DNA from 3 places in the Tsukamurella pseudospumae genome. Region 3 is predicted to be linked to each of the others. Evidence: predicted binding sites of a transcription regulator. Region 3 holds the regulator's gene; each other region holds the start of a gene.
What was found. Region 3 encodes LexA, which represses DNA repair genes until DNA is damaged. Its sites were predicted from a motif close to CGAACANNTGTTCG; they were not measured.

Region 1 (2,266 bases), on a different contig from region 3:
GAGGCCGGCGGCGACGAACTTGTCGAGCATGCGCTCGGTGAGCTCCTCGTCGAACCCCTTCTTGGCGAGCTTCGCCCGCAGCTCAGCCCGGGAATGGTCCCGCATGCCGAGGGCACGGTAGATCAGGTCGCGGGCGAGCGCCTCGCGCTTCGCCGGATCCTGCTCGACCTCCTGCCGCCACCGAGGTTCCCCGTCACCGTCGTCCCGGGGTCGGTGAGATCGCCGACGGCCCCGGGACACGACCTCGTCGTCCGAGTAGTCGGACATCGCGGCCTAGAAGTCGACGGGCGCCGGCGCGATCTCGTCGGCATCGACGGTGATATCCGCGCCCACGCCGAGCTTCTCCTTGATCCGCTTCTCGATCTCGTCGCGGACGTCGGGGTTCTCGAGCAGGAACTTGCGGGCGTTCTCCTTGCCCTGGCCCAGCTGGTCACCGTCGTAGGTGTACCAGGAACCCGACTTGCGGATGAAGCCCTCATTGACGCCCATGTCGATGATCGAGCCCTCGCGGCTGATGCCCTGGCCGTAGATGATGTCGAACTCGGCCTGCTTGAACGGCGGTGAGACCTTGTTCTTGACGACTTTGACGCGAGTACGGTTACCGACCGCGTCGGTCCCGTCCTTGAGGGTCTCGATGCGGCGCACGTCCAGACGCACCGACGAGTAGAACTTGAGCGCCTTACCACCCGTGGTGGTCTCGGGCGAGCCGAACATGACGCCGATCTTCTCGCGCAACTGGTTGATGAAGATGGCGGTGGTGCCCGAGTTGTTCAGCGCGCCCGTCATCTTGCGGAGTGCCTGGCTCATGAGGCGGGCCTGCAGGCCGACGTGGCTATCGCCCATCTCACCCTCGATCTCAGCCTTGGGCACCAGGGCCGCCACCGAGTCGATGACGATGATGTCGAGCGCGCCGGAGCGGATCAGCATGTCCGCGATCTCGAGCGCCTGCTCACCCGTATCCGGCTGTGAGACCAGCAGGGCATCGGTATCGACGCCCAGCTTCGCGGCGTAGTCGGGATCGAGCGCGTGCTCCGCATCGATGAACGCCGCGATGCCGCCGTTGGCCTGCGCCTCCGCGACCGCATGCAGCGCCACCGTGGTCTTACCCGAGGACTCCGGGCCGTAGATCTCGATGACGCGGCCGCGCGGCAGGCCGCCGATGCCCAGCGCCACGTCCAGCGCGATGGAGCCGGTGGGGATCACCGCGATGGGCTGACGCACCTCGTCTCCGAGGCGCATGACGGAGCCCTTGCCGTAGTTCTTGTCGATCTGTGCGAGGGCCAGCTCGAGGGCCTTGTCGCGATCCGGTGCCGCAGGTGCCATGGGACTCTCCGTCCTTGAAGGCCGGAGCGGGGAAGACGCTGCCGGCGCTGGGTTCTTCAGTTGCCACGGACGTTAGAGGGACCCACTGACAAGTTTTCGCATCCGCATCGGATGCGCGCCCTGCCGGCTCGCTCTCGCGTCGAACACCACCGACTATAGGCGAACGACCGTTCGAAGCAAGTATCGAACGCGCGACACGCCGCGCAGCGGTCCGGCCGCGTCCGGGCACCTCGCGGAGATCACATCCGAGCTGCGGTTTCGCCGCTCCGCGCGAAGCGGCCGGGCGTGGTCCCGACCATCGACTTGAAGTGACGGTTGAGGTGCGACTGGTCGTGGAAGCCCACCTCCACGGAGACGTCCGCCGGAGCTCCGCCGGCCAGCAGCATCCTGCGGGCGAGCTCGACCCGCCGGCCGATGAGGTACCGGTGCGGCGGGAGCCCGAACTCCTGGGAGAACTCCCTGACCAGGTGCGTCGGGTCCACGTGGAGCACACGGCCGGCCTCCTCGAGGGTCATGCCCTCGCGGACGCAGCCGTCGAGCAGGTCGCGGAGGGCGTGCGCGAGCGGCCGGTTCCGCGGCGCTCGCGACGGCTCGGGGTTGCCGTCCAGGTGCCATTGCAGCCGTTCGACGATCAGGGCCAGCCGGCTCGCCGCTTCGAACTCCTCACCCGGCACGGCGAGCGCCCGATTGAGCCGGTCGACGCGCCGCCGGAGCGGGCCGTCGAGCAGCGTGGGCCTGCCCACCGCACGACCGACGCCGGTGAGCACCCGCGATTCCAGGTAGATCACGCGCTTGTCGAACCCGCCCGCCGTGAGGCTGTGCCCGTCGTGCGCGACGTGCGGAGGCAGGAGCGTCACGGAGCGGGTCGACGAATCACACCGCTCACCGCCCAGCTCGTACCCGATGCGTCCGCGGTCGACGGTGAGCAGTGTCCAGACCTCGT
Region 2 (2,266 bases), on a different contig from region 3:
GGCTCGGCCTGCTTCGGCGTGAAGCCGAGCCCCTCGAGCGCGTCGATCAGCTGCTGCGCGACGCCGCCGACCGGCACCGTCGACCCCGCCGTGCCGGAGCCGTCCGACGGTGCCGCGGAGACCTTGTCCTTGAGCTCGATGTGGATCCGCTCGGCGACCCGCTTGCCGATACCGGGGATCAGGCACAGCGTCTTGAGATCGCCGGACGCGATCGCCGTCTGCATCTGCGCCGGGTCCAACACGGCGATCGCCGCCATGGCGAGCCGGGGGCCGACCCCCTGCACCGTCTGGAGCAGGTGGAACAGCTCCTGCTGCGGGCCGTCGGTGAAGCCGTACAAGGTCTGCGAGTCCTCGCGGACCACCATCGACGTGAGCAGGAAGCCCTCACTCCCCCTGGTCAGCGTGCCGGCCGTGTTCGGGGCGACGAGGACCTTGTAGCCCACGCCGCCGCACTCGATCACGACGTGGTCCAGACCGATGTGCCGTACCTCGCCGCGCAGCGACGCGATCATCGCACTCCCCCCGTCACCTTCTTGGCCGCACGACGCTGCGCCGCGAGCCGCTGTTCGAACACCTTCTTCTGCTCCGCCGCCTTGCGATCGGCCTCCGCCATCCGCGCGATCATCGGCGCCCGCCAGCTGTGGCAGACCGCCAGCGCGAGCGCGTCGGCTGCGTCCGCGGGCTCCGGCGCCTTCTGCAGGCCGAGGATCCGCGTGATCATCGCCGTGACCTGGGCCTTGCCCGCGTTGCCGTTGCCCGTGACGGCCGCCTTGACCTCCGACGGAGTGTGGAAGTGCACGTCGATCCCCCGGCGCGCGGCCGCCAGCGCGACGACGCCGCCCGCCTGCGCCGTCCCCATCGCGGTGGAGACGTTGTGCTGCGCGAACACGCGCTCGACCGCGATCACGTCCGGCTCGTGGGTGTCCATCCAGAACTCCGCGGCGGTCCACACCGCGAGCAGGCGCTCCGGCAGCGGCATCGTGGGCGGCGTGCGCACCACGTCGACGTCGAGCGCGGTGACCTTGCGGCCCAGTCCCGACTCGACCACCGACAGGCCGCAGCGCGTGAGCCCGGGGTCCACCCCCATCACCCGCATGACCGCACCTCCGCGCACCGTCGAACACTCAAACCTTTGTTCGAGAGTATACCCCGCGCCCAGTACGCCGGTCCGCACCAACACGCTTCCCCGATTGAACACCGTTATGGAGAGCAAACCCGCAGGTCGGATTCTCCATAACGGTGTTCAATTCGGCTGGGGTCACTCGCAGATGACGGTGGGCACCGGGTCGTACTTGACGGTGCGGGTGTGGCGCGAGATCACGCTCCCGGACCGGGCGTCCGTGATCGTCCGGGTGTTGCTCGTGGTGAAGCCCGGCTGGCCGGTGCTGGCGACGCAGTGCGGGCCCTTCGGCAGCCGGATGGTCGACGGCTGGGTCGCCAGGCTGCGCGAGCCGGTGCTCGAGGACACCTCTCGGGTCTTGGTGCTCCACATCCGCACCGACACCGACGATGCGCCGCCGCTCGCCTCGATGACGATGCCGTACGGCGTGTTGTTCGTGAATTGCAGATCGATCGCGCCCTCGAAGACCGTGGCCTCCCGCGCCTCGGGGTACCGCGAGATGTAGTAGCTGTGCTCGGTGTGGCCGGCGTCCTCGAGGCCGGCGAAGTACGCGGCGTTGTACAACGTGGTCGCGAACTGCGAGATGCCGCCGCCCACGGCCTTGTCGGGGCGCCCGTTGTTGATGATGCCCGACTCGACGTAGCCCTGCGCCGTGCCGCGGGGACCGGTGTACCCGTTCAGCGAGAAGGTCTCCCCGGGCAGGACGACCGCGCCGTTCACCTGCTGGGCGACCCGCCGGATGTTCACGCCGGACGCGTCGCTGAATCCGCCGGTCGAGAACTCGCTGACGACCTCCCGCACGCCGAGCTCCTTCGCGCGCGCCGTGGTGAGCTTGGGCTCGACGGTCTTGAACTGCGCCGTCGCCGTGCGGCCCTGCGTGGACTGCTCGACGACGGCCTTGGACACCGCGTCGATCGTGGGGTCCCACACCACCTCGCGACCCGGGACCGCGTCGGTCACCGTCGGCGTGCCACCCGAGACGCTGAACCCCGCGTCCTTCGGCTTCGCGACCGCCGACTCGAGCCGCGTGCCGAGCAGCTTCTTCGCGGCCTCCCGGTCGACCTTCGGCGCGAGGTTGCCGGCACCGTCGGGCCGGAAGGACAGGAACGTGCCGATGTCCGCACCGGACACGCGCCCGACGGTGCC
Region 3 (2,266 bases):
CCCATGCCGGGGCGGGCATCGGCTTCACCCTGCTCGGACTGGCTGGCATCGCGCTCGGCGGCGTCTACCAGCAGCGGTTCTGCGGGGACGTCGATCCGGTCGCGGGGAACGCGGTCGGCATGCTCGTCGCGGCGGTGCCGGCGGGCGCATTGACGCTGCTCTTCGACGCGTCGGTGCTCCACCCGGTGCAGGGCGCGGTGGTGCTCGTGCTGATGGTGCTGCTCAGCTCCATGACTGCCACCACGTTGTACCTGCGGGTGATCGGCATCGCGGGCGCGAGCGGCGCCGCGATGCTGTTCGCCGTGATCCCCTCGGTCTCCGCGTTTTTCGCCTTCGTGATGCTGGGCGAGCCGGTGCATCCCGGCGTGGTCGTGGGGCTGGCACTGGGCGGCGCGGCGTGCGCGATCGCCTCCCTCGGAGGACGACGAACGCCGGCTCTCGACCGGGAGGTCGACGAGCCGGCGCTGCCGGAAACGGGAACGCTCAGATCCGCCGCATGACCGTGACGACCTTGCCGAGGATCACCGCGTCGTTCCCGTGGATCGGGTCGAACGCCGGGTTGTGCGGCATCAGCCATACGTCGCGACCCGTGCGGCGGAAGGTCTTCACCGTGGCCTCGCCGTCGAGCATCGCGGCCACGATGTCGCCGTTCTCGGCGACGGACTGCTGCCGGACGACCACCCAGTCCCCATCGCAGATCGCCGCGTCGGTCATCGACTCGCCGACCACTTTGAGAAGGAACAGCGAGCCCTCGCCCACCAACTCACGCGGCAGCGGGAAGATCTCCTCCACCGCCTCCTCCGCGAGGATGGGGCCGCCCGCGGCGATCCGGCCGAGCACCGGCACGAACGCCGGCTCCGGCATCCTGTCCTCGTCCTCCATGACCTTCTGGATGACCTGCGCCGTGCGCTCCTCGGCGCCCTGCACGTTCACTGCGCGCGGGCGGTTGGGATCGCGGTGCAGGAAGCCCAGGCGCTCGAGAGTGCGCAGCTGATGCGCGACCGACGAGGTGGAGGTCAGACCCACCTCGTCTCCGATCTCGCGGATGCTGGGCGGGTAGCCGCGATCGCGCACGGAGCGCCGAATGACCTCGAGCACCTGCTTCTGCCGGCGCGTGAGGTGATCCTCCGAGACATTGCCCTGCGCGTCGCGGAAGCGCTTGTCCCGATGCTGGACCTGTCGTTCCTCTGCCATGTGCCGCTCCTCACGCCCGTTCGGTTCTGCAACCCACTGTAGTCGAGCCGCTGGGTCATGACAAACATCTGTTCGAGAAATTTGCCCGCGTGTCTTCCGCTCCGCTCGAGGGTGTGGTAGAAATCGAACAGAAGTTCTTTCGAACACCTGCACGCACTCCGGTGTGACTGGTGGGGCTGGATGGAAAAACTTGTCAGTCCCCTCCGATAGACCTGTAGGTGAGCGAGAAGGACCCGCTACCGACGTAGGGAGAGATCATGACCGCGATCATCGATCGGGATGTCATCACCGCAGCACAGGAGCCCGCTGCCGAGGCGCAGGCACTGGCGCGGCACGGCTCGGCGGCCGCGGATCGGCGCGGCGCCACCCGGGCCCGCGGCGTGTCGCCGCGGCTCGCCCGGAGTCGTTCGCAGGAGGTGGCGGACCGATCGATCACCTCGTCGAACGAGGTGTCCGAGGGCGCTGTTCGAACGGTGCCCGGCGCGGTCCGCGTGACCGGAGCGCGCGGCGCGGCGCGGCGCACCGTCGAACGCCCGCGCGTGCGTTCGGTCGGTCGGACGCGTCGCGGTGTCTCGCGGGTGGACGGCTGCGCCCGGCGCACCCCGGGCCCGTCCCTGGCCGTGTGCCTGCTGTTCGCGGTCGGCACGTTCGTGGGCCTGCTGGTCCTGTTCGGCGGCGCGCAGCAGGCGGATCCCGCCCCGGCCGGCGCCGCGCAGCCCGCGCTCACGTCGATCGTCACGGTGCGTACGGGCCAGAGCCTCGAGCAGATCGCCCGTGAGATCGCGCCCGATCATGCGCCGGCCTCGGTGATCGCGGAGATCGAGGAGATCAACGGGCTCCGCGACGGGCGGGTCCACGCAGGGCAGACGCTGGTCACCCCGCGGTACTGACGGCACAGCACGAGCGAAGGAGAAGCGGATGACCACTCGGATGGCGATAGTGGATTCCCGGCAGGGCGGGCGCGTGGCGCACCTCGACAATGTGGTGCCGTTGCCGCGCCGAGTATTCTCGATGTCGAGATCGCGGGGCACGGCCGTGGCAGGGGCCACGGTGCTGCAGTTGCCCCGCCGTA

Region 1: the regulator LexA is predicted to act here: its motif matches at 1,484-1,497, upstream of recA (recombinase RecA).
Region 2: the regulator LexA is predicted to act here: its motif matches at 1,126-1,139, upstream of ruvC (crossover junction endodeoxyribonuclease RuvC).

What each region holds. Positions count from the first base shown of each region.
Region 1 is NZ_LSRF01000012.1:19,669-21,934, forward strand. It holds gene AXK60_RS07980 (regulatory protein RecX) at 1-267, opposite strand, end outside; gene recA (recombinase RecA) at 274-1,323, opposite strand; gene AXK60_RS07990 (helix-turn-helix domain-containing protein) at 1,563-2,266, opposite strand, start outside.
Region 2 is NZ_LSRF01000001.1:489,370-491,635, reverse strand. It holds gene ruvA (Holliday junction branch migration protein RuvA) at 1-512, opposite strand, end outside; gene ruvC (crossover junction endodeoxyribonuclease RuvC) at 509-1,096, opposite strand; gene AXK60_RS02295 (VanW family protein) at 1,259-2,266, opposite strand, start outside.
Region 3 is NZ_LSRF01000056.1:516,295-518,560, reverse strand. It holds gene AXK60_RS16925 (DMT family transporter) at 1-500, shown strand, start outside; gene lexA (transcriptional repressor LexA) at 484-1,194, opposite strand; gene AXK60_RS25925 (LysM peptidoglycan-binding domain-containing protein) at 1,452-2,084, shown strand.